Regions from separate parts of the Streptomyces cyaneofuscatus genome, predicted to be linked through region 2. Evidence: predicted binding sites of a transcription regulator. Region 2 holds the regulator's gene; the other holds the start of a gene.
The links. Region 2 encodes HrcA, which represses chaperone genes, less so after heat shock. Its sites were predicted from a motif close to TTNGCACTCNGNNNNNCNGAGTGCNAA; they were not measured.

Region 1: groL (chaperonin GroEL) is a predicted target of HrcA. The motif match lies at 9,788-9,814, and genes of this name have one in related genera.

The regions. Positions count from the first base shown of each region.
Region 1 is NZ_CP137002.1:3,581,634-3,596,114, forward strand. Features, by position in the region: gene R2B67_RS15635 (carboxymuconolactone decarboxylase family protein) at 1-281, shown strand, start outside; gene R2B67_RS15640 (hypothetical protein) at 653-1,471, shown strand; gene R2B67_RS15645 (Uma2 family endonuclease) at 1,528-2,115, shown strand; gene R2B67_RS15650 (ABC transporter ATP-binding protein) at 2,120-3,922, opposite strand; gene R2B67_RS15655 (lasso peptide biosynthesis B2 protein) at 3,933-4,403, opposite strand; gene R2B67_RS15660 (lasso peptide biosynthesis PqqD family chaperone) at 4,400-4,651, opposite strand; gene R2B67_RS15665 (asparagine synthase-related protein) at 4,648-6,570, opposite strand; gene R2B67_RS15670 (keywimysin-related RiPP) at 6,621-6,743, opposite strand; gene R2B67_RS15675 (hypothetical protein) at 7,317-7,838, opposite strand; gene groL (chaperonin GroEL) at 8,003-9,625, opposite strand; gene R2B67_RS15685 (cold-shock protein) at 9,969-10,175, opposite strand; gene R2B67_RS15690 (MoaD/ThiS family protein) at 10,635-10,913, opposite strand; gene thrC (threonine synthase) at 10,943-12,238, opposite strand; SAM riboswitch class I at 12,257-12,384, opposite strand; gene R2B67_RS15700 (glucosyl-3-phosphoglycerate synthase) at 12,549-13,499, shown strand; gene R2B67_RS15705 (alpha,alpha-trehalose-phosphate synthase (UDP-forming)) at 13,613-14,481, shown strand, end outside.
Region 2 is NZ_CP137002.1:5,834,747-5,849,227, reverse strand. Features, by position in the region: gene R2B67_RS25595 (PhoH family protein) at 1-730, opposite strand, end outside; gene R2B67_RS25590 (carbohydrate kinase family protein) at 885-2,030, opposite strand; gene R2B67_RS25585 (MFS transporter) at 2,444-3,793, shown strand; gene R2B67_RS25580 (adenosine deaminase) at 3,757-4,749, opposite strand; gene R2B67_RS25575 (ribonuclease Z) at 4,818-5,732, opposite strand; gene R2B67_RS25570 (histidine triad nucleotide-binding protein) at 5,770-6,129, opposite strand; gene R2B67_RS25565 (16S rRNA (uracil(1498)-N(3))-methyltransferase) at 6,205-6,948, opposite strand; gene R2B67_RS25560 (nitronate monooxygenase) at 6,945-8,018, opposite strand; gene dnaJ (molecular chaperone DnaJ) at 8,151-9,290, opposite strand; gene hrcA (heat-inducible transcriptional repressor HrcA) at 9,291-10,307, opposite strand; gene R2B67_RS25545 (MBL fold metallo-hydrolase) at 10,486-11,217, shown strand; gene R2B67_RS25540 (DUF3097 domain-containing protein) at 11,301-12,122, shown strand; gene hemW (radical SAM family heme chaperone HemW) at 12,144-13,385, opposite strand; gene R2B67_RS25530 (SpoIIE family protein phosphatase) at 13,351-14,481, opposite strand, start outside.

The DNA.
Region 1 (14,481 bases), 2.3 Mb from region 2:
GGAAGAAGGCCGGTGAGACCGACGAGCGGCTGCACAACGTGGCGGCGTGGCGCGAGGCGCCGTTCTACACCGATGCGGAACGCGCGGCTCTGGCGCTGACCGAGGCCGCCACCCGGCTGCAGGACGGTGCCGAGGGAGTGACCGACGCGATCTGGGAGGAAGCCAACGCCCATTTCACCGAGGAGCAGATCGGCGCGATCAACCTGGAGATCGCGCTGACCAACTTCTTCAACCGGATCAACCGCACCATCAAGGAACCGGCCGGACAGACCTGGGGCTGAAGCCGACCCGCCGCCCGGCCCCGCCCGGATCCGGCCGGCTTTTCCCGGAGCTCAAGCCGCGAGATCCGAGCGTTCTTTACGGTGATGGGGTGGATGGGTCACTTTTCCCACCCACCCACCCTGCGACTGAAGTTGACCGTTTGCGACCGACTTGCCACGCACGGTCACCTCGATTTAGCGTGCGGAGCACGAGACCGGAAAAAGCGACCCCTGCTGGTGCTGACAACACCGAACAGGGGTCTGACCAACGAAGATCGAACTACCCTAAGGCGATCCCCATGGCTGCCAGCCACCCTAATACCGCCTCCTGCCCGCCGCACGAGGCCCCGCCCACGCACCCACCCACGCACCCGCCCGCGACCCCGCACCCGATGGCCAAACCCGGCTACGGCAAGCGCTCCGCACCCGGCGAACGACCGCGCGGCGAACGCGACTTCGCCCACCTGCTCCCCCGTGACGCCGCCGTCGCCGCGTACATCGACCGGCTGCCCGACGGCTCCGACATCTCCGTGAAGACGCTGGCCAAGCACCTCCCGTACGGGCAGTGCGCGCTGAGCACCACCCTCAACCGGCTCCAGGACGCCGGGCATCTGCGGCGCGGCAGCGAGTGCGTGATCACCGACGAGGTGATGTTCTGGGTGACCCGGACCTTCTTCTCCCGCACCGCACGCGAGCACGAGTGGTGGAACGCCTACATCCGGGGCGACGTCCCGCCGGACCGGCCCCAACGGCCCACCCGCTCCCGGGCGTTCATCCTGCTCGCCGCCCTCGGCCGTACGGCTCCGGCGCTGTCCCTCTCCGCCGCCGACTGCGTACGGCTGGAACCACAGGTCAGCGAGTGGTTGGCGCGGGGTGCGACGGAGGCCGAACTGCTCCACGCCCTCACCGCGGGCCTCCCGTCCCCCGTCCACTGCGCCGCCCGCCTCGTCGAGCGCCGCCTGACCGACAAGCTGCCGCCGGAGCGGGTCCTGCCAGGGCCCCGGACCGTTCTCCGCACCCTGGAGTGCGGGGAGTGCGGAGTCCCGGGCAGCCCGGAGGCGCTCCTCGGGGGCCTCTGCCGACCGTGCCGGGGGCCATCCCCGGAGCCCCCGATCGGCCCGCCGGGAGCCGTGCAGCCGCCTGGGGTACGGGAGCGGATGAGCGCGGTCCGGGCGGGGCTGGTTCCCCGATCCGAGAGGACATACCGATGACCGTGCAGCTCATCCGCAGATTCGGCAGGGCACGATGGAGGGGAGGAGGCGACGCCATGACCCCCAGCACCGCCGATCACGCACCGCGCGCCCAGATGTCCGTCGAGGAGTTCGAGCAGCTCGCTCGGACGTCACCCGAGACCGTGACGCTTGAGCTCATCAACGGAAAGCTAGAGGTCAAGCCCGTGCCGGACGGGGATCACGACGAGATCATCATGTGGGTCGCGATGCAGTGCATGCAGCAGCAGCCGGAGCTGCGGCTGTACCGCGAGCGCGGGCTGCGGATCGGGGGATACCGCAATGGCCGTGCCCGACCGGACGGCACCCTCGCCCGAGCGGGCCGGTTCGCCGGCGACGGCGAGTGGTCGAGTCCGGACCACATCCTCATGACCGTCGAAGTCACCTCACACGATCACGACACCGACAGGCGCGACCGTACGGAGAAACGCGACGCGTACGCCGCCGCAAGCATCCCGGTCTATCTCCTCATCGACCGCGACCACGACACTCTCGTCGTGTACAGCGAGCCGGAAAAGGGCCGCTACCGGCGGCGGACGACATACGGGTACGGCGATACGGTGCCTCTTCCCGACCCGGTCGACATCACCCTGGAGAGCGAGGAGCTCAAGAACTACGCCCGCTGACCGCTCACCGCACCTTCTCCTCCACCTCCGCCGCCAGCTGCGTCGTCGCCAGCTCCCGGTACAGGTCGTCCGACGCGATCAGCTCCTCGTGCGTACCCGCCGTGCGGACGCGGCCCTCCTCCAGGACCACGATGCGGTCGGCGTGGCGGACGGTGGACAGGCGGTGGGCGATGACCAACACCGTTGTCTGCTGGGCCAGTTCGAGGATGACGTCGCGCAGCGCCTGCTCGTTGACCGCGTCCAGTTGCGAGGTCACCTCGTCGAGGAGAAGCAGGCGGGGGCGGCGCAGCAGGGCGCGGGCGATGGCGATGCGCTGGCGTTCGCCGCCGGAGAGGGTGACGCCGCGGTGCCCGACCGCCGTGTCCAGGCCGTCGGGCAGGCGGGCTACCAGGGCGTCCAGGCGGGTCCGGGCCACCGCGGCCGCCAGCCGGGCCTCCGGGGCGTCGGGGGCCGCGAAGAGCAGGTTCTCCCTCAGCGTCCCGGCCAGGACGGGGGCGTCCTGCTCCACGTACGCGAGCGAGGCCCGCAGCTCCGTCAGCGGCCAGTCCCGGATGTCCCGGCCGTCCACGGTGATCGTGCCGCCGTCGTGGTCGTAGAACCGTTCCAGCAGGCTGAACACCGTCGACTTCCCCGCCCCCGAGGGGCCCACCAGCGCCACCATCCCGCCGGCCGGGACCTCGAACGTGACGCCCTTGTGGGCGGGGGCGCGCTCGTCCCCGTACCCGAAGGTCACGTCCTGGAAGGTGACCCGCAGCGGGCCGCCGCCTTCCTCCTTCAACCCGCCGAAGTCCTCGGCCGGTTCGCCCGGCAGTGACTCCACCTCGTCGATCCTGCGTACGGCGGCCAACCCGCTCTGCAGGCCAGTCCAGCCCTCGACCAGGCCGCCGATCGGGCCCATCAGGTAGAAGAGGTAGAGCAGGAACGCGATCAGGGAGGAGATGTCGAGCGAGCCTGACGCCACCCGGGCCCCGCCCACTCCCAGCACGGCCAGGAAGGCCAGTTGGATCGACATCATCATCGTGACGTCGGAGACCGAGGACCACTTCGCCACCGAGACGCCCCGGTCGTGCGCGTGCCGTGCCGCCTCCGCGACCGCCGCCGTCTCGCGCTCCTCGGCGCCGCTCGCCTTGACCGTACGGAACGCCTGGAGCACCCGGTCCAGCGCCGCGCCCATCGCTCCCACCGACTCCTGTGCGCGGAGCTGCGCGCGCTGAATGCGCGGCATGAGCAGAGCAGTTACGGCTCCGATACCGACGATCACCACCAGCGTCACGCCCAGCAGCGCGACGTCCATGTACGCCATGAACGCGACCGTTCCCAGCAGCATCAGCACGCTGTTGAACGACTCGACCAGGCCGCTGGAGAGGACCGTTCGGAGGAGGGTCGTGTCGCTGGTGACGCGGGACTGGAGGTCGCCGGGGGTCAGACGGTCCACCGCCGGGACCTTCAACCGCATGATGCGACCAACGAGTTGGTCGCGGGCGCGGAGGACGACGCCCTCTCCCGTACGGGCCATGAGGTAACGGCCGTACGCGGAGAGGCAGGCGCCCGCGAGGACCAGTGCGGTGAGCGCGATGAGCGGGGTCACCGGTGAGCGGTCGGCGGCGAACGCGTCCACCGCGTACTTCGCCATCAGCGGCATCGCCAGGCCGGCCGCGGAACCGGTGAGGGAGAGCAGGCCCGCGCGGATGAGTACGCCTCGGTGGGGGCGGACCCGGGTCAGGAGGAGGCGGAGGGGTGACGGGCCGGGCGTGGTCGCTTCGGAGGGCGGTCCGCTCCCCACAGGCACCCCAGGTGTACCGGACACTCCAGGCCCCTCAGGGCGCCTGTCCGCCCCCGTCGTCGTCCCCGCCACCGCGCTCACCCGGAACCCCCTCGCGTACCGTCACCACCATCAAAGGACGCAGATCGGCCGACTCCGCCTGCTCGCCGACCGTGCGGCCCTCCGCCTCCACCCAAGCATGCGGCGAGAATGGCGGTGCAGTCCGGACCCCCGCGCACCAGTCGGGCCAGCTCCCCGACATCCGGCACGCCAGCGCGATGGCCACCGAACGGGGCAGGCAGCCGTAACGGCCCGCGCAGCGGCGGCTGGTGGCGGTGACCGCCTCGTACATCTCCAGCGTCTCTTCGTACGTCGCCGGGCGCGCACCCTTGGCGCAGCGGGTCAGCACCCGGCGTAGGCGGCCCGGTTTGAAGCGGGCCAGGACGAACGCGGCGGCGATCGCGGCGCGCAGCCGTACGCCTCCCGGCCCGGCGCCCCGCCGCGGCATCGTCATCTCGGTGGTCATGGGCGCAGGATCTTCGCCTCGACGAGCTGACGGGTCAGCTGGGCGACGTCCGACTCCGCCTCGGCGCGCTCCACGTCGAACTCGGCCACGATGCGTTCGACGGCCACCTCGGGGGCCTGCCCGGCGGCGAGCGTCTCCACGACGATGACGCTCGTGTCGTTCAACTGCCAGTAGCTGCCGTCCTTTTCGTCGAGGAGCACACCTCCGTACTCGGTCGTCGTGACGGCTATGCCTTTTCTGAGCTTCATCGCGATGCCTCGCTGGTCGTGGGGGTCCGGTCGGGTGGGGTCCAGGCGTTCTCGGCCGTACGCAGCCAGGTCTCCCCGGCCACCGTGGAGCTGATGGAGTGCTCGACCAGGACCGGCGAGAAAGGTTCGGCGGCCAGTCGGAGGAGGTGGCGGGCGTCCACCAGGCCGTGGTCGGCCAGGCGTGAGTCCGTCCACAAGTCGGCCAGGTCCGGGGCGTGTGCGCGGAGTCCCTGGTGTTCGTCGGAGGACATGTGGTCCTTCGTCGTACGGGCCAGCAGCGCGTCCGGCACCACCCCGCGCATCGCCTCGACGAGCAGCGGCTTGTAGCGCCACGGGCTGATCCGCTCCGCCAGGCGTACGGCGAGGGTCGCCTCCAGGACCCGGTCGTCGTAGAAGGGCGCGGCGACCGGCAGCCCGATCGTCATGCCGATGTCCTCCATCGCCTGGAAGTGGCGTGCCCCCATCCGTACCGCGTCGATGTCCACATGCCGCCCCCGCCACAGGTCGATCGGCTCGGCCTGCCCGGCGGCCGCCCGGAACTCCCCGGTGATCAGGGCGTTCGCGTGGTCCGTGAACCACGGGCGCAAGGACTGGCGCACGCCCCAGGAGAGGAGCGGGGTGCGGGTGACCGGCTGGGGTTCGGTGGTGACCGCGCCCGCGAGCCAGCGGGGGAAGCTGGAGCGGTCCAGCAGGGCCTTCAGGGTGGGGAGGAGGGGCCAGCCGAGCTGGTGGCGCAGGCCGCTGAGGTGGTTCCAGGCGGTGAGCGGGTTGCCGTGGAAGAGGTCCTGGTAGGCGTGGGGCAGGCCGAGGAAGAGTTCGTCGCCGCCGTAGCCGGTGAGGTGGTAGCGGGAGCCGGTGGCGCGGGCGCGGCTGAGGAGCAGGTGCGCGCGGGCGCGGCCGGGGGCCACGGGGAGCGGTTCGTCGTTGAGCTCGGCGGAGGTGGCGGCCAAGTCGGCGTAGAAGTAGGGGGCTTGGTCGGCGGGGATGATGTGGTGGGCCAGGGCGGGGGTGTCCGTATGCCCGCCGCGTGCCGCCTCCACCGCCCGCCGCGCCCACGTCTCGTCCTCGCTGTAACGGTCTCGGGCCGCCACGGTGAGCAGCGACAGCTCCGCCGGGGCGGTCGCGCGGGCGGCGAAGGTGAGGGTGGTGGAGTCCAGGCCGCCGGAGAGCTCGCAGCTGATCCGGTCCAGGCCGCCGATATGCGCTCGTACGGAGGCGGCGACGGCGTCCCCGAGTCTTCGGGCGCCCTCCGCCAGGGAGAGTTCCGGCGGCGGGGGCTCCCACCAGCGGTACTCACGAGGGCCGGGGGCGGCGGCCGTGCCCGGTGCTGCGGCGGGCAGGGCCAGTCCGTACCCGGCCCCGGTCTCGTGCACGCCCCGCCACAGGACGCGCCGGCTCAGGGGGTGCGGCAGGAAGTCCAGCATGCGCAGGGCGAGCGCGCCGTCGTCCAGGGGTGCGCCGGTCAGGTGCGCGAGGACGGCCGGGCGGTCGGAGGCGATGGTTCCGGCCTCGGCGTGCCGGGCGTGGTAGATCCGGCGCAGGCCGGAGGCGGTGCCCCGGATCCAGGTCGCACCGGAGAGGTGCGCGATGACGTGGTGGAGGCCGGGGAGCCGGGCGAGGCGGCGTTCCAGCCCGGCCCGGTCGCGGGCGCCCTCCAGGAGGCCGGCGAGCACGGCCTCGGGGACCTGGTCGGGGCCGATGAGCACGAGGGCGTCGTCGCCCCGGCGGAGGTGGCTGACCTTGCGGACCAGGGGGCGGGCGACGACCCAGGGGCGGCCGGAGGGGTGGGCGACGGTGACGGTGCCGCCCGCCCCTCCTGCGGTCCGGGTGGTGTCCGGTACGGGAAGCTGCCCGGCCACCGCGTGGCCCGCCACGCTGTCCGGCAGGACGACTAAGTAGTCACGCAGCAGGCCGGGCATCTTCACCTTTCGGAAGTTCTCACACCGTGCACAGGGAGCCGGTCGGCGGATCAGATGATGCGCCGGACCCAGTACTCCTTGTACGAGCCGTAGAAGTAACCGGCGGTCTTCTTCGAAAAGTCGCCCTGCTTGAACAGCGACGGCTTCACGTAAGCCTTCTTCTGCTGCTTCATGACACCTTCCCTTCTGTGCGGTTGACGACCGTTATGCCCAACTGACGTCTGCATAACTGGAGTTATTTATGCGACAGGTGTTCACCAGGTGAACACCAGGGCCATCATGTCCCGCCGCCGGGCCGGTACGCGTGATTCCGGTCCACCGGGTGAAGTTGGCCGGATGGCGCGAGCGAAGAGGGCGGGCGCCGCGGCCCTCGGCCGTACCGCAGGGCACCGACCGGTCGGCATGTGCAGTCGCACACCGACGCGGCACGCAGGAGCAGTGGACTGGACCAATGGCTGTACGCGGCGACCGGCCCGGGCAGTGAGCTGCCAGGAGATCGAACCGGCGGCGGCGGAACGAGGAGACCAGGCCGTACGCCCGCTCCTGGGTTCCGTAGCGGCCCTATCCCACCGGCAGCGCGTGCGCCACCGGGATCACCGAAATCGATCGAACACGCGTTGCCGTACAGGACCGGACACGGCAAGTAGCCATTCGGCCATGCCCGACCGCTCGTTCGGGTCCATCAGGGCCTCTCGGCCTCCCTCGACGCCCCCGCCGGCGCCTCTCAACGCCCCCGCCGGCGCCCCTCAGCGGCCCCGACGCCCCGCCTCGCGGATCCGGTAGCCGCCCCAGGCCGCCGTTCCGGCGCCCAGCAGCAGCGGGATCATGCCGTAGCCGACGACCGTCGACGAGTGGGCGAACCACCGTCCACCGCCGGACACCTGCGTCGCGGTGATCGTCTCGGGGTCGTTCCTTCCGTCGTGGTCCGCGAAGAGGATCCGGGTGCGCTCGATCCTGGCCGACTCGGGCATGCCGTCCACATGGACGCGCAGAGCCTCGTCGGCGACCCGCTTGCGCTCCGCCTCGTTGGCGCGCTGCTGGGCGGGGGTCTCGCCGAAGCAGTGCCAGACCGTCTGCCCCTTCTCCGTACGCGTGTCCCGGCAGTCGATCCGGCCGAAGGTCTCCACCCGCATGCCGAGCAGGCCGGAGAGGCCCGTGCCGGTCACCACGATGAACAGCCCCGCCACGAACAGCACGGCCCCGCCCACGACGAGCGAGGCCCCCTTGAGCCGCCCTCCGCCCCTTCTCCCCGCAGCGCTCACGCTCATGCCCGCCCCGCCCCCGTATCCGTACGACCGCCCTCGCGGTGGCCACGACCGCCCCCGCAGTGTCCCCGCACACCCCGGACACGCCACAGGGGCGGCACCTCCGTGACGGAGGTGCCGCCCCTGTGGGACGTGCGGGGAGCTTCGACCGGTTCCGAAGGAGCCGATCAGAAGTCCATGTCACCGCCCGGCATGCCACCCGGGGCGGCCGCGCCGGCCTTCTCGGGCTTGTCGGCGATGACGGCCTCGGTGGTGAGGAACAGCGCGGCGATGGAGGCGGCGTTCTGCAGAGCGGAACGCGTGACCTTCGCCGGGTCGATGATGCCCTCGGCGATCATGTCCACGTACTCGCCGGACGCGGCGTTGAGGCCGTGACCGATCGGCAGGTTGCGGACCTTCTCGACGACGACGCCACCCTCGAGACCACCGTTGACGGCGATCTGCTTGAGCGGGGCCTCCAGCGCGAGCTTCACGGCGTTGGCGCCGGTCGCCTCGTCGCCCGTGAGGTCGAGCTTGTCGAAGACGGCCGAGGCCTGGAGCAGAGCCACGCCACCACCGGCGACGATGCCCTCCTCGACGGCGGCCTTGGCGTTGCGCACCGCGTCCTCGATGCGGTGCTTGCGCTCCTTGAGCTCCACCTCGGTGGCGGCGCCGGCCTTGATGACGGCCACGCCGCCGGCCAGCTTCGCGAGGCGCTCCTGGAGCTTCTCGCGGTCGTAGTCCGAGTCGGAGTTCTCGATCTCGGCGCGGATCTGCTTGACGCGACCCTGCACCTGCTCGCTGTCACCGGCACCGTCGACGATCGTGGTCTCGTCCTTGGTGATGACGACCTTGCGGGCGCGGCCGAGCAGGTCCAGGCCGGCGTTCTCCAGCTTGAGACCGACCTCCTCGGAGATCACGGTGCCACCGGTGAGGATGGCGATGTCCGCGAGCATGGCCTTGCGGCGGTCGCCGAAGCCCGGGGCCTTGACGGCGACGGACTTGAACGTGCCCTTGATCTTGTTGACGACCAGGGTGGAGAGCGCCTCGCCCTCGACATCCTCGGCGATGATCAGCAGGGGCTTGCCCGACTGCATGACCTTCTCCAGCAGCGGGATCAGGTCCTTGACGCTGGCGATCTTCGAGTTGACGATCAGGATGTACGGGTCGTCGAGCGACGCCTCCATACGCTCCATGTCGGTCGCGAAGTAGGCCGAGATGTAGCCCTTGTCGAAGCGCATACCCTCGGTGAGCTCAAGCTCCAGACCGAAGGTCTGGGACTCCTCGACGGTGATGACGCCTTCCTTGCCGACCTTGTCCATCGCCTCGGCGATCTTGGCGCCGATCTCGGTGTCGGCGGCGGAGATGGAGGCGGTCGAAGCGATCTGCTCCTTGGTCTCCACGTCCTTGGCCTGCTCCAGCAGAGCGGCGGAGACGGCCTCGACGGCCTTCTCGATGCCCCGCTTGAGGGCCATCGGGTTGGCGCCCGCGGCGACGTTGCGCAGACCCTCGCGGACGAGAGCCTGGGCGAGAACGGTGGCGGTGGTCGTACCGTCGCCGGCGACGTCGTCCGTCTTCTTGGCGACCTCCTTGACCAGCTCCGCACCGATCTTCTCGTACGGGTCCTCGAGCTCGATCTCCTTGGCGATGGAAACACCATCGTTGGTGATCGTGGGCGCGCCCCACTTCTTCTCGAGGACGACGTTACGGCCCTTGGGGCCGAGGGTGACCTTGACGGCGTCGGCGAGCTGGTTCATCCCGCGCTCGAGACCGCGCCGTGCCTCCTCGTCGAACGCGATGATCTTGGCCATGTGAAGTGGTCCTCCCGGACAGGGGTGGATTCTCCGGACCGAGAGGCGCCCGCGACGGACGGCCTGCGTGCGTGGTGGTTCCTTGCCCCACCGCGCCTGCGGGCCTCACCGGCCCGGTCCAAGTTTCTGTCACTCTCACCTGGAGAGTGCTAACGCCAATGATTAGCACTCGACCCCCGAGAGTGCAAGCGCCTCAGGCCAGGGCCCGCCATGTGGTCAGGCCGCCCGTCCGGCCATCCGTCCGCCCGGTCCCGGCGCGCACGAAGGGCCCGATCCCCTGGATCACTCCGGGGTCGGGCCCTGCGTGCGTGAGTAGTGGTGATGCCGGACGGCCGCGCCGGACTCAGCCGACAGCGAGCTTGACCATGTCGGCCTGGGGCCCCTTCTGGCCCTGCGAGATCTCGAATTCAACTCGCTGACCCTCTTCGAGGGTGCGGTACCCGTCCATCTGGATCGCGCTGTAGTGGACGAAAACATCCGCACCACCGTCGACCGCGATGAAGCCGTACCCCTTCTCCGCGTTGAACCACTTGACGGTGCCCTGAGCCATGCCTAACTCCCCTATAACTGGCCCTTGCACGGGACCGCACTTCGCGGCCCCGGGTCGGAACTCACCCTCCGACAGGAGAGGGTGCGCGGCGCCGCAGCGCGTCGACCGCGGCCGAATGTATCCGCCCAACTGCCCTCTGCAACAGGTCAATCGGACGAGAATTCTGGGCACAGGCGAACGCCCGAATATGCGGGATTGCTGAAATTTACGGGCAAGTCGGGCCAGGCAAAGGCCACTTATGCCTCAAGGGGTTCACGTACTTTGGCTGCTTCTTATCGGGGCCGGGCGCATTCTCATATGCGGGCGGCACACGCAGCGAAGGGGGCTTCCCCAACTCTACCGTGCTCAACCATGCAGAATTGCCCCCTCCGCTTTGTGTGGCGGAGGGGGCAACTGTTGTTCAGCCGAGGGCGGTCGGCGGTTCAGCCGGGGGTCGTCGGATCAGCCGGGGTCGTCGGATCAGCAGCCGCCGGCCACGGCCGGGATGATCGAGATGCCGGCGCCGTCGGGCGTGGCCGCGTCGAGCCCGCCCTCGAAGCGCACGTCGTCGTCGTTGACGTACACGTTGACGAAGCGGCGCAGCTTGCCCTGGTCGTCCAGGACGCGGGCGGCGATGCCCGGGTGGTCCTTCTCCAGGGAGTCGATGACCTCGGAGAGCTTCGCGCCCTCCGCCGTGACCTCGGCCTGGCCGCCCGTGTACGTACGGAGGATGGTGGGGATGCGGACCTTGACGCTCATGGTGGTGCCCTTCTTCCTTCGTTCTGGGGTCAGGCGGAGGCGAGGCCCGCGGCGCGGAACGCGTCCAGGCTCGGCTTGATGGTCGCCGTCGCCTGCGAGGTCGCGGAGACCGCGTCGAGCGTCTTGAGCCCGTCACCGGTGTTCAGGACGACGGTGGTGAGCGCCGGGTCGATGACGCCGGCCTCGATCAGCTTCCGCGTCACGCCGAGCGTCACGCCGCCCGCCGTCTCGCCGAAGATGCCCTCGGTGCGCGCCAGCAGCTTGATCGCGTCGACGACCTGCTCGTCGTTCACGTCCTCCACCGCGCCGCCCGTGCGGCGGGCGATGTCGAGGACGTACGGGCCGTCCGCCGGGTTGCCGATGGCCAGGGACTTGGCGATGGTGTTCGGCTTCTGGGGGCGGACCACGTCGTGACCGGCCTTGAAGGCGGCGGAGACCGGGGAGCAGCCCTCGGCCTGGGCGCCGAAGATCTTGTACGGCTTGTCCTCGACCAGGCCGAGCTTGATCAGCTCCTGGAACCCCTTGTCGATCTTCGTCAGCTGCGAGCCGGACGCGATCGGGATGACGATCTGGTCGGGCAGCCGCCAGCCGAGCTGCTCGCAGATCTCGTACGCCAGGGTCTTGGAGCCCTCGCCGTAGTACGGGCGCAGGTTGACGTTGACGAAGCCCCAGCCCTCGCCGAGCGGGTCGCCGATGAGCTCGGAGCAGAAGCGGTTGACGTCGTCGTAGTTGCCCTCGATGCCGACCAGCTCACCGCCGTACACCGCGGCCATGACGACCTTGCCCTGCTCCAGGTCGTGCGGGATGAACACGCACGAGCGCAGTCCGGCGCGGGCGGCGGCGGCCCCGACGGCACCGGCCAGGTTGCCCGTGGAGGAGCAGGAGAGGGTGGTGAAACCGAAGGCGCGGGCGGCCTCGACGGCGATCGCGACGACCCGGTCCTTGAAGGAGTGCGTCGGATTGCCGGAGTCGTCCTTGACGTACAGACCGCCGGTGACGCCCAGCTCACGGGCGAGATTGTCGGCCTTGACCAGCTTGGTGAAACCGGGGTTGATATTGGGCTTCTCGGCGACATCGGCCGGAACCGGCAGCAGCGGGGCGTAACGCCAGATGTTGTTCGGGCCGGCCTCGATGCGCCCCCGCAGTTCCTCGGGGGAGCCGGTGGGCAGGTCGTACGCGACTTCCAGGGGTCCGAAACAGGACGCACAGGCGAAAAGGGGGCCGAGCTCGAAACGCTCGCCGCACTCGCGGCAGGAAAGCGCCACGGCGGGACCGAGGTCCACGGAAGCGGTGGTGGCATTACCTGCGATGGTCTGAACAGCCATGATGGCGGAGGCCCTTTCTCCTCATCTTCCTTGCGGCGCATTTCGCCACAAGACGGAATTGGCACCTTCCCCACCGTGACCTCGCGGTCGGTAGGAGGGTTGCCGGGACTTCAACGGGCCGTTCCCTCAGTCCCTCTGGATGAGCTCTGTGGCACTGGATCTTCGATCCAGGCGTTTGTGTGACGACGGACCCCGACATGCGACGGTCATCCGCGTTGTTCAAGACTGTAACCGAAGGACCGGACTGTTGAGATAGTCGTCCGAACGGCGAGATGGATCACATACCGCCCCCACACGAGGAGTCCCGACCGTGCTCGAAGAGGTGGAACGCTGGCTGACCAGGCGTTCCTGGTCGTCCGCCGACCGCCCGCTGAACCGGCTCACCGACGCCCGGGCCGCCGACCCTCACCGTACGTCGGTGAGTGTGGTGCTGCCCGCGCTGAACGAGGAGGCCACGGTCGGCGCGATCGTGGCGACCATCCGGCGCGAGCTGATGGAGAAGGTCCGGCTGGTCGACGAGCTGGTGGTGATCGACTCCGGCTCCACCGACGCCACGGCCGCCGTCGCGCGGGCTGCGGGCGCCCGGGTGGTCCGCCGGGACGCGATCCTGCCCCGGATCCCGGCGCTGCCCGGCAAGGGCGAGGTGCTCTGGCGGTCGCTCCTGGTGACCAGCGGCGAGATCGTCTGCTTCGTCGACGCGGACCTGAGGGACTTCTCGGCGGACTTCGTCTCGGGAACGGTCGGCCCGCTGCTCACCGACCCGACCGTGCAGTTCGTCAAGGCGATGTACGACCGCCCGTTCGGCGACACCGCAGGTCAGGGCGGCCGCGTCACCGAGTTGGTGGCACGCCCCCTGCTCAATCTGCACTGGCCGCAGCTGGCCGGCTTCGTGCAGCCGCTGGGCGGCGAGTACGCGGTGCGGCGCTCGCTGCTGGAGCGGCTGCCGTTCCCGGTCGGTTACGGAGTGGAGCTGGGGCTGCTCGTCGACGCGCTGCACACCGTGGGTCTGGACGCGCTGGGACAGGTGGATGTGGGGGTGCGGCGCCACCGCCACCAGGACGGGCAGGCGCTGGGCCGGATGGCGGCCGCGATCTACCGCACGGCGCAGCTGCGGCTCTCCCGGGGGCATCTGGTGCGGCCGGCGCTGACGCAGTTCGAGCGGGGCGAGGAGGGGTTCGTGCCGCGCACCCATGCGGTGGACACCGAGGAGCGGCCGCCGATGCGGGAGATCGAGGAGTACGTGGAGCGGTGGGCGGCGTGAGGTCCGGGGGGCTCCGCGCCGTGGCGGGCGTGAGGTGCGGGGGCTCCGGCGCCGTGGCGGGCGTGAGGCTCTGAGGCGTTTGGCGGCTTCCCTTACGGGCTAGGTTCCGCTACATGGTCACCGAGCACGCACCTTCCTCCACTGCCCAGGTCCTCGTCGCGTCCAACCGCGGCCCGATCACGTACACGCTCGGCGAGGACGGGACGCTCGACGCCAAGCGCGGCGGAGGCGGGCTCGTCTCCGGGCTGAGCGCCGTCGACGACAAGCTCTGGGTCTGCGCGGCCCTCGGCGACGGCGACCGGGAGGCGGTGCGGCGCGGGGTCGGTGAGCCGGGCGTACGGATGCTGGACATCGACGCCGAGGTCCACGCCGACGCGTACAACGGCATCGCGAACTCGGTGCTGTGGTTCGTCCACCACCTGCTCTACCAGACGCCCGTGGAGCCGGTCTTCGACGCGGAGTTCCGGCGGCAGTGGGCGTCGTACGAGGCGTACAACCGGGCCTTCGCCCAGGCGCTCGCGGAGGAGGCGGGGGAAGGGGCGGCGGTCCTGGTCCAGGACTACCACCTGGCCCTGGTCCCCGGCATGCTCCGCGAGCGGCGCCCGGACCTGCGGATCGGCCACTTCTCGCACACCCCGTGGGCGCCGGTGGACTACTTCCGGCTGCTGCCCGACGACATCGGTGAGCAGCTGCTCCGCGGCATCCTGGGCGCGGACCGGGCCGCGTTCCTGACCCGGCGGTGGGCGGACGCGTTCATCGGCTGCTGTACGGAGATCCTCGGCGGGACGGGCCGGACCAGGATCGGGGTGCACGGGCTCGGGGCGGACGCGGACTTCCTGCGGCGGCGGTCGCAGGAGGCGGACGTCGACGAGCGCATGGAGGCGCTGCGGGAGCAGGTGGGCGAGGGCCGGAAGACGATCGTGCGGGTGGACCGCACCGAGCTGTCCAAGAACATCGTGCGCGGCCTGCACGCGTACCGGGC
Region 2 (14,481 bases):
ACGCGTCGTTCAACGTCCTGCCACGCATATATGCGAGCGGCGCCACCTCGATCGTGCCCGCCGCCATCAGGCGCGGGATCGAGTCGGGGTCGAGCATGTCGTGCAGGGCGTCGTAGAGCGGGCGCAGATACGGGTCGATCTTGTCGAAGAGGGTGCCCGGGAGGAAGCCGAGCCGCTCCCCCGCCTCGACCGCGGGGCGGGTCAGGATGATGCGGCTGACCTGCTTGGCCTGGAGCGCCTGGACGGCCTTGGCCATGGCCAGGTAGGTCTTGCCGGTGCCCGCGGGGCCGATGCCGAAGACGATCGTGTGCTGGTCGATCGCGTCGACGTACCGCTTCTGGTTGAGCGTCTTGGGGCGGATGGTGCGGCCGCGGTTGGAGAGGATGTTCTGGGTGAGCACCTCGGCGGGTGTCTCGCCCTGGGGGTCTCCCTCGCCGGTGCCGGCCGCCCTGAGCATGGCGATCGACCGTTCCACTGCGTCCTCCGTCATCGGCGCTCCGGTGCGGAGCACGAGCATCATCTCGTCGAACAGGCGCTGGATGAGGGCGACGTCGGCCGCCTCGCCCGTGGCGCTGATCTCGTTGCCCCGGACATGGATGTCGGCCGCCGGGAAGGCCTCTTCGATCACGCGCAACAGCGAGTCACCCGATCCGAGGAGCATCACCATGGGGTGAGCGGCCGGGATCCGGATCTGGGCACGCGCCTGCGGCTGTGTGGGTGTCTGAGTCATGGGCCGGCCCTCGGGCCTGCGCATACCTCCCGTTGCAGGGCTGTCGCTGCTCGACAACCTCTGGATCACCAAGCCTACGACTTGGCAGTGACAACGCAGAGTGCTTTTACCGGCCGTGTGTACGAGCCGTGTGTACGAGGAGTCCGCTGTCCGCTCACTGGCGGAAGCCGATCGTGGGGACCGCGCGCCGCAGCGGCCAGGCGCGGGCCGTGGTGGGGAGCAGCTCCTCCAGGAAGGCGTACCGCTCCAGGGCGGTGGGGTCCTGGTCGTCGAGGGTGCGGATGCGCTGCCACCAGGCGGCGATCTCGGCCCAGCCGGGTGCGGAGAGCGAGCCGCCGAACTCCTGGACCGAGAGGGCGGCGGTCAGCCCGGCGAAGGCGAGGCGGTCGGCGAGCGGCCAGTCGGCGAGGGTGCCGGTGACGAAGCCGGCCACGAAGACGTCCCCGGCGCCGGTCGGGTCGAGGGCCTCCACCTCGATGGCGGGCACCTGGGCGGCGGCCCCGGTGCGCCCGTCCACGGCGTACGCGCCCTCGGCGCCCAGGGTGACCACGGCCAGCGGGACGCGTTCCGCGAGGGCGTGGGCGGCGGCGCGCGGACAGTCGGTGCGGGTGTAGCGCATCGCCTCCTCGGCGTTGGGCAGGAACGCCTCGCAGTGCGCCAGGTCGGGCAGCGCGTCCAGGTCCCAGCGGCCGGTCTCGTCCCAGCCGACGTCGGCGAAGATCAGCGCGCCGTGCCGGGCGGCGGTGGCCACCCAGGGTTCGCTGCGCCCCGGGACGAGCGAGGCGATCGCGGCGCGGGCGCGCGGGGGGCACTGGGGGAAGGCGGGGTCGGGGGCGGCGGCGGGGGCGGCTTCCGTGGGGCCCGCTCCCGCCTGGCCCGGGACGGCCGAAGGGGCCGGGGCCTCGTGGCCGTGGGAGACCATCGTGCGCTCGCCCTCGTACGCCATCGAGACCGTGACCGGGGAGTGCCAGCCGGGAACGGTGCGCGACATCGACAGGTCGATGCCCTCGCCCTGTTCGAGGGCGTCCCAGCAGTACTCGCCGTAGTGGTCGTCGCCGAAGGCGGCGGCCAGCGAGGTGTGCAGGCCGAGCCGGGCGAGCGCGGTGGCCATGTTGGCGACGCCGCCGGGGCTGGAGCCCATGCCGCGGGCCCAGGACTCGGTGCCGCGCACGGGGGCGCTGTCGAGGCCGGTGAAGATGATGTCGAGGAAGACCGTGCCCGTCAGGAAGACGTCGCAGGCGGGGTCCTGCGGGGCGCGCAGCGCCTGCAGCGGGTCGATCCCTGGAGTGTCAGTGCTCACCGTGCGCTCCCCGGCCGTGCGGCAGATCTGGACAGTGTGAGATCCGGCCAGTCTGCCCGATTCGGGGCCCGGGGCGGGGCCTCCCCCGCCGATGAGGGCCCGGCCGACATGCCATCCTGACCTGCATAAACATGCGCTGTTACCCGGCTTCCGAGCGCATAAACGCATAAGTGACCCAGATCACGGCGGGGCGACTTTCGGGCGGCCGGGAGCGCTTGATACAAATTGCCCCGCGAGCACCTTCGGGGACGTTGTCCGATGAGAGCCGCACGTCTCGCATCTCCCGTATTTCCCCGTACCCCCTCGCATTCTCCCCTTCCCGTGCGCCGGGCATCGCTCTGCCCTGCCCTGCGCGCGTCGCAGCACCCTCTCCCCCTCCCCCTGCCTGCTCAGGCATGTCTCCAGGAACGCCCATGTCCTCGCGCCGCGCCGCGTGGCCGCTGGTCGCCGTCTTCACCGCCGGCTACCTCGCCTCCTATCTGCTCCCCACCATCGTCGGCCGCCTCAGCGTCCATCTCGGGCTGACTCCCGCCCAGGCGGGCCTGGTCGGCAGTGCTCTGCTGCTGAGCTCGGCGAGTGCCGGGTTCACCCTGGCGGGCCGGGTCGAGCAGTACGGGTCCCGTACCCCGGCCCGCGTCGGTCTGGTGCTGGCCGCCGTCGGGTACGGCTCCGCGGCGCTGGCCGGGTCCGTGCCGCTCGTGGTGGCCTCCGTGGTGGTCGGCGGCTTCGGCTCGGGGGCGGCGACGGCGGTCGCGGCGGCGGGGATCGCCGCACAGCGCGACCCGCACCGGACGTCCTCGCTCGGGCTGCTCACCGTCTCCGCCACGGCGGGCGCCCTCTATCTGACGATCCCGCACCTCGGCGGCGGCCACCGGCTCCCGTTCGCCGCGATCGCCCTGGTCGCCCTGCTCGTCTGGCCCGCGACCACCCGGCTGAACGGCCCCACGGCCCCCGAGGAGTCCGCCTCGCGGATCACCGGCCGCCTGCCGCACCGTCGTTCCGGTCTCGTCCTGGCGGGCGGGATGCTCGTCTGGTCCATGGCGCAGAACGCGCTCTGGGGCGTCAGCAGCCGCATCGGCGTGGTGCAGGTGGGGCTCTCCGAGGTCACCGTCGGCGCGGTGTTCGCCGCCGCCCTCGGCGCGGGCCTGCTGGGCGTCATGGGCGCCGGGGTGCTGGGCGCCCGGGTGGGCCGGGCGGTGCCGATCGGGCTGGGGACCGTGGTCATCGCGGGGAGCATCGTGGTCAGCTCCTCGGCCCGGGACCTGGGCTCGTTCGCGACCGGCGAGATCCTGTGGAACACCGTCTACCCGGTGGTCCTCTCCTACCTGATCGGTCTGGCCGCCTCCCTGGACGTACGCGGCCGCTGGGCGGTCCTGGCGGGCTCGGCCTCCTCCGTGGGCGTGGCCTGCGGCCCGCTGCTGGGCAGCGTGCTCTCCGAGGAGGCCGGCTACCCGGCGATGGGGCTGATCCTCGGCGCGGCAACGCTCCTGGTCGCCGCGCCGGTGACCGCCGTGGCCCTGCACACCGGTGGCCGGCCGCTGGTGCCCGGCTCGGTCCGCCGCCGTGGTGGCGCCCCGGCCGCGCTGCTGGCCGCCACCACCGGCAGCCTGTCCGGTGCCGTGCCGAAGCTCGGCTCACCGGAGCAGGCCGTCACCGAACTCCGCGTACGGCGCAGGCGGCTGGTGCGCAGCGCGATCCGGACCGCCGGTCCGGACGGCGGGCCCGATCAGTCGAACGCGTACGCCTCGACCTCGGACAGGTAGCGCGCCCTGCGCTCCTCGTCGTGGTCGAGGAAGGCCGCCTCGAAGGAGTTCCGGGCCAGGGTGCGCAGCTGCTCCGGGTCCAGGGCGAGCGCGTCCCGTACGGCGTCGAAGTTGTCGCCCGCGTACCCGCCGAAGTAGGCGGGGTCGTCGGAGTTGACCGTGCAGAGGAGCCCCGCCGCCATCATCTCCGGCAGCGGGTGGTCCTTCAGCGTGTCGACCGTGCGCAGCCGTACGTTGGAGAGCGGGCAGAGCGTCAGCGGCACCCGGTCCGCGACCAGCCGCGCCACCAGCTCGGGGTCCTCCATGCAGCGCAGCCCGTGGTCGACGCGCTCCACGCCGAGGACGTCCAGCGCCTCGCGGATGTAGGACGGCGGCCCCTCCTCCCCCGCATGGGCCACCTTGCGCAGACCGAGCGCGGTGGCCGCCTCGTACACCTCGCGGAACTTGGCGGGCGGGTGGCCGACCTCGGCGGAGTCCAGGCCGACGGCGCTGATCCGGTGGAGGTACGGGCGGGCAGCGTCGAGAGTGCCGAGGGCGGCTTCGGCGGAGAGGTCGCGCAGGAAACACAGGATGAGCTGGGTGGAGATGCCGTGGGTCTCCTCGCTGCGCTCCAGCGCCCGGCTCAGCCCCTCGATGACCGTGCCGATCGGGACGCCGCGGGCGGTGTGGGCCTGCGGGTCGAAGAAGATCTCGGCGTGCCGGACGCCCTGGGCGGCGGCGCGGGCCAGGTAGGCGTCGGCGAGTTCGGTGAAGTCCTCCTCCGTCCGCAGCACGGCCATGAGCGCGTAGTAGAGGTCCAGGAAGGACTGGAGGTCGTCGAAGGCGTAGGCCCGGCGCAGTTCGTCGGTGGTGGCGTACGGCAGGGTCACCCCGTTGCGTTCGGCGAGGGCGAAGGCGAGCTCGGGTTCGAGGGTGCCTTCGATGTGGAGGTGGAGTTCTGCCTTGGGGAGGTGCACGGTGTCTCGCAAACGGTGGTGCTGGGTGGGTTCACAACGGTGGTGCGGCTCTTTCGGACTGCGGTGGTTCAGTGATGGTGGCGGGGCGGGAGCGGGACTCTGATCAGGTCCTGCGCGACGGTGAGTTCGCCGTCGAACCCGGCGGCCCGCGCCTGGGTCTCGAAGAGTTCGGGGTCGCTGTAGCGCTGCGAGAAGTGGGTCAGCACCAGATGGCGTACGCCGGACTCCTTGGCCACCCGGGCGGCCTGTCCCGCGGTCAGGTGGCCGTGGTCGGTGGCGAGCTTCTCGTCCTCGTCGAGGAAGGTCGACTCGATGACGAGCATGTCGCACCCTTCGGCGAGCGCGTACACCCCGTCGCAGAGCCGGGTGTCCATGACGAACGCGAACCGCTGCCCGCGCCGGTGCTCGGAGACCTGCTCCAGCGTGACGCCGCCGAGTGCGCCCTCACGCTGGAGGCGGCCGACGTCCGGCCCCGCGATCCCGTGCTCCTTGAGGAGGGCGGGCAGCATGCGGCGGCTGTCGGGCTCGGTGAGGCGGTAACCGTACGACTCGACGGGGTGCGAGAGCCGGTGGCTGTCCAGCGTGTACGAGGGCGTGGTGGCGAGGACCCCGCCGGTTCCGGCGACCGGGGTCTCGGTGAGCCGGACGGTCTCGCGGTAGGCGGTGGCGTACCGCAGCCGGTCGAAGAAGTGCTGCCCGCTCGCCGGGTAGTGGGCGGTGACGGGGTGGCGGACCTGGTCCAGGTTGATGCGCTGGATCACCCCGGCGAGCCCGAGGGAGTGGTCGCCGTGGAAGTGGGTGACGCAGATCCGGTCGATGTCGTGCGCGGCGACCCCGGCCCGGAGCATCTGGCGCTGGGTGCCCTCGCCGGGATCGAAGAGGATGCCCTCGCCGTCCCAGCGCAGCAGATAGCCGTTGTGGTTGCGGTGCCGGGTGGGGACCTGGCTGGCGGTGCCGAGCACCACCAGCTCGCGTACGGACATGGGGAAACGCTCCTGCGCTGCTGCTGTACGGGAAGGGCTATCCGGGGGGCCACTGGAGGCCGCGGCCGCCAAGGACGTGGGCGTGCGCGTGGAAGACGGTCTGGCCGGCGCCGGAGCCGGTGTTGAAGATGATCCGGTATCCGGTGGAGTCGATCTTCTCGTCGGCGGCGACGGCTCCGGCCTCGGTCAGCACGTCGGCGGCGATCTGCGGTTCGGCGGCGGCGAGCGAGGCGGCGTCCGGGTAGTGGACCTTGGGGATGACCAGGACGTGGGTCGGGGCCTGCGGGTTGATGTCGCGGAAGGCGACGGTCGTGTCGCTCTCGCGGACGATGGTCGCCGGGATGTCTCCCGAGACGATCTTGCAGAACAGGCAGTCGGTCTGCGGTTCTCCCGCCATGGCGCCGGGCCTCCTCGTTCGCTGGTGATCAGTAAGGCTCATGCTAGAGCCTCTTGCCCGGCGGCCGGGGCCTGTTCAGCCCCAGCGGCCCGTGCGCCCCAGCAGCAGCGCGGTCGCGGCCGTCCCGGCGGTGGACGTACGCAGCACGCTGCGGCCCAGCCGGTAGGGGCGGGCGCCCGCCTCGGCGAAGGCGGCCAGTTCCTGCGGGGAGACGCCGCCCTCGGGGCCGACGACGAGCACGATCGTTCCGGTGGAGGGGAGTTCGGCGGTGGCGAGGGGGGTGCTGTCGTGGTCGCGGTCCTCGTGCAGCACCCCGGCGAAGTCGGCACCGGCAAGGAGGGCGGCGACCTGCTTGGTCGTCATGGCCTCGGTCACCTCGGGGAAGCGCACCCGGCGGGACTGCTTGCCCGCCTCCCGTGCCGTACTGCGCCACTTCGTCAGGGCCTTGGCCCCTCGATCGCCCTTCCACTGGGTGATGCAGCGGCCGGCCTGCCACGGCACGATCGCGTCGACGCCGGTCTCGGTCATGGTCTCGACGGCCAGTTCGCCCCGGTCGCCCTTGGGGAGCGCCTGGACGACGGTGATCCGGGGCGTGGGCTCCGGCTCCTCGTGCAGACTTTCGACCGCGACGATCAGCCGGTCCTTGCCCTCGGCGGCCCGGACCACGCCCTCCGCCCAGTGGCCGAGCCCGTCGGTGAGGACGACGTCCTCACCGGGCTCCAGCCGCTTGACCGAGACGGCGTGCCGTCCCTCGGGTCCGTCCAGGACGAACTCCGGCCCGGCGGGCATCCGTTCGACGACGAAGACCGGTGCGGTCACCGGGGGCTCCTCATGCTCAGGGCCGTACGAGCGGCCTCCAGTTCGTCGATGAGCAGTTCGATCAGCTCGCCGACGGGCAGTTCGCGGGCCATCCGGTGGCCCTGTCCCGCCCACAGCGCCATGCCCTGGGCGTCCCCCGCCTTCGCGGCGGCCTGGCGCAGGCCGGTGGTCAGGTAGTGGACCTGAGGGTAGGCGGCGGGGGCGTACGGGCCGTGCTCGCGGACGAACCGGTTGACCAGGCCGCGCGCGGGGCGGCCGGAGAAGGCGCGGGTCAGTTCGGTGCGGACGAAGAGCGGGTTGGTCAGGGCCTGCTTGTGGAGCAGGTGGGCGCCGGATTCGGGGCAGATCAGGAAGGCGGTACCGAGCTGGGCGGCGTCGGCGCCCGCCGCGAGGACGGCGGCGATCTGCGAGCCGCGCATCAGGCCGCCGGTGGCGACGATCGGGATCTGCACGGTCTCGCGGACCTTGGTGACGAGGGTGAGCAGCCCGGTGCCGGTGTGGTCGGCCTGCGGGTCGTCGCGGTGGGTGGACTGGTGGCCGCCCGCCTCGACGCCCTGGACGCAGACGGCGTCGGCGCCCGCCCACTGGGCCGCCTGGGCCTCCTCGGCGGAGGTGACCGTCACGATGGTGTACGTCCCCGCCTTGGCGAAGGCGTCCAGCGTGTTGCGGGTGGGGCAGCCGAAGGTGAAGGAGACCACCGGGACGGGGTCCTCCAGCAGGATGGCGACCTTCGCCTCGTACCCGTCGTCGCCGCAGCCGTCGGGGTCGCCGAGCGGGGTCTCGTACCAGGTGGCCTCACCGGCCAGCTGGTGGCGGTAGACCTCCACGGCGCCGGCGTCGGCGAGGGCGGGCTGCGGCATGAAGAGGTTCACACCGAACGGGCCGCCGGTGAGCCGGCGCAGCTGTTTGATCTCGTTGTACATGCCGTCCACCGTCTTGTACCCGGCGGCGAGGAACCCGAGCCCGCCCGCGTCGGCGACGGCCGCGGCGAGCTGGGGTCCGGAAGCGCCGCCCGCCATGGGGGCCTGCACGATCGGATACCGGCAGAGATCGGTCAACGCGGAGGACATGAGCGCATCGTGCCATGTCCGCCGCACAGGGCCGAATCAGCCAGCGAGCGACCTGACCGGTTCTCCCACCGAACGCCGCACCGCCCACCGGTCGGTAACCGATGGGCGGTGCGGTGAAAGGCGGAAAAGGGTTCAGCGGCCGTTGAAGGCGTCCTTCAGCCGGGAGAAGAGACCCTGCTGACCTGGCTGGAACTGACCCAAGGGCCGCTCCTCGCCGCGCAGCTTGGAGAGCTCCCGCAGGAGCCGCTCCTGTTCCGCGTCGAGCTTGGTCGGCGTGATCACCTCGACGTGGACGATCAGGTCGCCCCGGCCGCCGCCGCGCAGGTGGGTGATGCCCCGCCCGTGCAGGGGTACGGACTGGCCGGACTGGGTGCCGGGCCGGATGTCGATCTCCTCGACGCCGTCCAGGGTCTCCAGCGGACACTTCGTACCGAGCGCGGCCGCGGTCATCGGGATGGTGACCGTGCAGTGCAGGTCGTCGCCGCGCCGCTGGAAGACCGAGTGCGGCAGCTCGTGGATCTCGACGTACAGGTCGCCGGGCGGGCCGCCGCCGGGGCCGACCTCGCCCTCACCGGCGAGCTGGATACGGGTGCCGTTGTCGACGCCCGCCGGGATCTTGACGGTGAGCGTGCGGCGCGAGCGGATGCGGCCGTCACCGGCGCACTCCGGGCACGGCGTCGGCACGACCGTACCGAAGCCCTGGCACTGCGGGCAGGGCCGCGAGGTCATGACCTGGCCCAGGAAGGACCGGGTCACCTGCGAGACCTCGCCACGGCCGCGGCACATGTCGCAGGTCTGGGCGGAGGTGCCGGGGGCCGCGCCCTCGCCGCTGCACGTGTTGCAGACGACCGCCGTGTCGACCTGGATGTCCTTGGTGGTGCCGAAGGCCGCCTCGGCGAGGTCGATCTCCAGGCGGATCATGGCGTCCTGGCCGCGCCGGGTGCGCGAGCGGGGCCCGCGCTGCGAGGCCGTTCCGAAGAACGCGTCCATGATGTCGGAGAAGTTGCCGAAGCCGCCGGCTCCGAAACCGCCCGCGCCGCCGCCCCCGCCGTTGGCGGAGAGCGGGTCGCCGCCGAGGTCGTAGACCTGCTTCTTCTGCGGGTCCGAGAGCACCTCGTAAGCGGCGTTGATCTCCTTGAACCGCTCCTGGGTCTTCGGATCCGGGTTGACATCCGGGTGCAGCTCGCGTGCGAGCCGACGGAATGCCTTCTTGATCTCGTCCTGAGATGCGTCGCGGCGCACGCCGAGTACGGCGTAGTAGTCCGTGGCCACTTACGACTCCGCCAGGATCTGTCCGACGTAACGTGCCACTGCGCGTACCGCTCCCATCGTTCCGGGGTAGTCCATGCGGGTCGGTCCGACCACGCCGAGTTTGGCGACTGCCTCGTCGCCCGAACCGTAGCCGACCGCGACGACGGACGTGGACGTGAGGCCCTCGTGGGCGTTCTCGTGCCCGATCCGTACGGTCATGGCTGAGTCCGTGGCCTCACCGAGCAGCTTCAGCAGGACGACCTGCTCCTCCAGTGCTTCCAGCACCGGCCGGATCATCACAGGGAAGTCGTGCCCGAAGCGGGTGAGGTTGGAGGTGCCGCCGATCATCAGCCGCTCCTCCGTCTCCTCGACCAGGGTTTCGAGGAGGGTGGAAAGAACCGTGGAAACCGTCCCACGGTCCTCGCTGTCGAAGGATTCCGGCAGCTCCCGCACCAGTCGCGGGACATCGGCGAAGCGGCGTCCGACGACCCGGCTGTTGAGCCGGGCCCGCAGATCCGCGAGCGATGCCTCACTGAAGGGCGCGGGGCAGTCGATCATACGCTGTTCGACCCGGCCGGTGTCCGTGATCAGGACAAGCATCAGCCGGGCGGGGGCCAGCGAGAGCAGCTCCACGTGCCGCACCGTCGAGCGGGTCAGCGAGGGGTACTGCACGACCGCGACCTGCCGGGTCAGCTGCGCGAGCAGCCGCACGGTCCGGCCGACCACGTCGTCGAGGTCGACCGCGCCGTCGAGGAAGTTCTGGATGGCCCGGCGCTCGGGCGAGGAGAGCGGCTTCACGCCGGCGAGCTTGTCGACGAAGAGGCGGTACCCCTTGTCGGTCGGGATGCGCCCCGCGCTCGTGTGCGGCTGCGCGATGAAGCCCTCGTCCTCCAGCACCGCCATGTCGTTGCGGACGGTGGCCGGGGAGACCCCCAGCTGGTGCCGCTCCGTGAGCGCCTTGGAGCCGACGGGCTCCTCGGTGCCGACATAGTCCTGGACGATGGCGCGCAGCACTTCGAGTCTGCGTTCGCTGAGCATGGCGCACACCTCCAGCTGTCGTTCTCCGGTGTCTTCACTCCGGTATCCGTCTGGCACTCGGTGCGTACGAGTGCCAGCTACCCACCGGTCAGTGTACGGGGGTGAGGTGGGGCGGGGGCAAGGGCGACCGGCCACGCCGCCGCCGAGCCGTGCGGGACGTTGCCGATAGCGTCGCCCCATGGACGTGTTGTGGGAAGACTTCGGCTGGGAGCGGTTGGGTCACGGTATCGGGCGGCGGCGCCTGCCGGGCTGGGATGCCACGGCCGCGCTGGTCGCCGGGGCCGACGGTGTGCTCCTGTACGACACCGGCTCGACCCTGCGCGAGGGCGTCGAGCTGCGCGGGCAGGCCGAGGCGCTGCTCGGCCGCAGGGTGACGCATATCGCACTGAGCCACCCGCACTTCGATCATGTGCTGGGGACGGCGGCGTTCGCGGGGGCGCAGGTGTACGGGGCGGTGGGGATCACCGCGCTGCTGAAGCGTTCGGCGGACGAGCTGACCGGGTCGGCCGTGCACCACGGGCTGGCGGAGGACGAGGCCCACCGGGCGGTGGACACGCTGGTGGTGCCGCACCACGAGGTGACCGGCGAGTGGACCCTCGACCTGGGCGGCGGCCGTCAGGTGCTGCTGGCCAACGTGGGCCCGGGCCACAGCGGCCATGACCTCGCGGTGCTGGTCCCGGGCACGGAAGGGGAGCCTCCGGTGGTGCTCTGCGGGGACCTGGTGGAGGAGTCGGGCGAACCGCAGGCGGGCCGGGACGCGATCCCCTCGCGCTGGCCCGCCGCCCTGGACCGGCTGCTGGAGTTGGGCGGCGAGGGCGCGGTGTACGTACCGGGGCACGGGGCGGTGGTGGACGCGGCGTTCGTCCGGGAGCAGCGGGCGGCGCTGGCGGAGCGGTTCAAGGCGGGGTGAGGGTTGCCGGGCTCCCGGGGTGGGTGGCGGGTTCTCGGGCGGAGTGACGATCTTCGGGGCGGGGTGAGGATTATCGTCTGCCCATGCGCAGCTATCAGCCGGACCTGACCCCGCCGTGGAAGAGGTCCGCCCCCGTGCCCGAGGTCCCCGCCGAACCCGATCTGGTCGTGGAGGAGGTCGCCACCGGTTTCTGCGGGGCGGTGATCCGCTGCGAGAAGACGGCCCAGGGTCCGACGGTGACCCTGGAGGACAGGTTCGGCAAGCACCGGGTCTTCCCGATGGAGCCGCGCGCCTTCCTGCTGGAGGGCAAGGTGGTCACGCTGGTGCGCCCGGGGCCGGGTGGTCCGGTGCGCCCTTCCCGTACGGCCTCCGGCTCCGTCGCCGTGCCCGGTGCGCGGGCCCGGGTGGCGCGGGCCGGGCGGATCTATGTGGAGGGCCGGCACGACGCGGAGCTGGTGGAGCGGGTGTGGGGCGACGACCTGCGCATCGAGGGCGTGGTCGTGGAGTACCTGGAGGGCATCGACGACCTCGCGGCCATCGTGGACGAGTTCTCCCCGGGGCCGGACGCCCGGCTCGGGGTGCTGGTGGACCACCTGGTGACCGGCTCCAAGGAGTCCCGGATCGCGGCGCAGGTCTCGGACCCGCATGTGCTGGTGGTGGGCCACCCGTACATCGACGTGTGGGAGGCGGTGAAGCCGTCGTCGGTGGGGATCGAGGCGTGGCCGGTGGTACCGCGCGGCCAGGACTGGAAGACGGGGGTGTGCCGGGCGCTGGGGTGGCCGGAGAACACCGGGGCGGTCTGGCAGCACATCCTGTCCAAGGTGCACAGCTACAAGGACCTGGAACCGCAGCTGCTGGGAAGGGTCGAAGAGCTGATCGACTTCGTGACGGCCGTCCCGGACTGATCCCAGGCAGGGCCCGGGGGCTCAGTCCACCAGGTCCCGCACCACCGCGTCGGCCAGGAGCCGCCCGCGCAGGGTGAGGACCGCGCGGCCCTCCTCGTACGGGACCGGGTCGAGCAGCCCGTCGGTGAGCGCGCGGCGGGAGGCGGCGAGGCCGTCGGGTTTGAGCAGGTCCAGCGGGCAGCCCTCGCGGAGCCGGAGCTCCAGCAGGATGCGCTCGACCCGGCGGTCCTCCTCGGCGAGGATCTCCCGCCCGGCGCCCGGTGACCGGCCCTCGGAGAGCGCCTGGGCGTACGCGCCCGGGTGCTTCACGTTCCACCAGCGGACGCCGCCGACGTGGCTGTGGGCGCCGGGGCCCGCGCCCCACCAGTCGGCGCCGCGCCAGTACAGCTCGTTGTGGAGGCAGCGGCCGGCCTCGGTGGTGGCCCAGTTGGAGACCTCGTACCAGTCGAACCCGGCGGCGGCGAAGGCCTCGTCGGCGATGAGATAGCGGTCGGCGTGGGCGTCGTCGTCGGTCATCGGGATCTCGCCGCGCCGGATGCGGCGGGCGAGCTGGGTGCCCTCCTCGACGATGAGCGCGTACGCGGAGACGTGGTCGGGGCCCGCGCCGATCGCCGCGTCCAGGGTGGCCCGCCAGTCGTCGTCGGACTCGCCGGGGGTGCCGTAGATCAGGTCGAGGTTGACGTGGTCGAAGCCGGCCGCGCGCGCCTCGGCGACGCAGGCCTCGGGGCGGCCCGGGGTGTGCGTGCGGTCCAGGATCTTCAGGACATGCTGCTTGGCGCTCTGCATCCCGAAGGAGACCCGGTTGAAGCCGCCCTCGCGGAGAGCCGCGAGGTAGGCCGGGTCGACGGACTCCGGATTGGCCTCGGTGGTGATCTCGGCGTCCTCCGCGAGCCCGAACTCCTCCTTGATCGACGCCAGCATCCGTACGAGATCGGCCGCGGGCAGGAGCGTGGGCGTGCCGCCGCCGACGAAGACCGTGCGGACCGGGCGCGGGTCGTCGCCGAGGACCTTGCGGGCCTGGCGGACCTCCTCGATCAGGTGGGCGGCGTAGTTGTCGCGGGAGGCGAGCGCGCCGCCGGAGCCTCGCAGCTCGGTGGCGGTGTAGGTGTTGAAGTCGCAGTAGCCGCAGCGGGTGGCGCAGTACGGGACGTGCAGGTAGAAGCCGAGCGGACGGTCGGCTGCGCCTTCCAGGGCATGGCGGGGCAGCGCCCCGTCGTCGGGTACGGGCTCACCATCGGGCAGTACGGAAGGCATACCGACCATTGTCGCTCGCGCCTGAAGTGCTTAAGTCCGCGTGCTGGTCCGCGTGGAGCACCAGCAGGGCCACGTCGTCGTCCGGCGGCTGCTCGGCGAACTCGTGGACCGCTCGCCGGATCCGCTCGGCCGTCGCGTCGGCGGGCAGCCCGGCGCACCCGGCCAGCACCCGGGCCAGCCCGTCCCCGTCGTCGAACATCAGCGGCCCGGACCGCCGCTCGGTCACCCCGTCCGTGACGCAGAGCAGGGTGTCCCCGGGCGCGAGATCGAAGACCTGGCTCTCGTACGCCACGTCCTCGACGACCCCGAGCAGCACCTGCGGCTCGGCCGCCGGGCGTACGGAGCCGTCGGGGCGCAGCAGCAGCGGCAGCGGGTGCCCGGCGCTGGCCACCGTGCAGCGGACGCCGCCGCCGGGGAGCGGGACGACCTCCCCGTACAGCAGGGAGAGGAAGCGGGACTGGGATCCGTCGTGGAGCTGCTGGCCCCCGGCGGCGGCGACCATCAGGGCGGCGGCCTCGGCGGCCTCCATGGCGTCGTCCAGGAGGAGGCGGTTGAGCCGGTCCAGGACTTCGCCGACGCCGAAGCCCTCGCGGGAGAGCAGGCGGAGCCAGGGGCGGGCGAGGCCGGTGACGACGGCGGCCTCGGGGCCGGAGCCCTGGACGTCGCCGAGGACGAAGCACCAGCGGTCGCCGGGGCACGGGAAGATGTCGTAGAAGTCACCTCCCACCACGCCGTCGTCGCTCGGTTCGTATACGAGGGCGCTGGTGACGCCGGGGATCTCCGCGACCTTGCTGGGGAGCAGGCCGCGCTGGAGGATCCGGCTGATGGTGGCCTGCCGGGTGTAGGCGCGGGCGGCGCCGACGGCGAGGCCGAGACGGCGTACGAAGTCCTCGATGAGCGAGGCGACGGCGTCCGGCACCTGGGCGACGCCCTCCCGGCCGACGAGCACGGTGCCGAGCGCCCGGCCGGCCGCCGTGATCCGGAAGGCGAGGGCGGCGCCGTCGCGGGCGCCGGGCTGCGGAGCCTCGTCCGTGGGCGGGTGCTCATCGGAGGGCGGGTGCTCGTCCGTGGACGGGTGCTCTTCCGTGGGCGGGTGCTCTTCTGC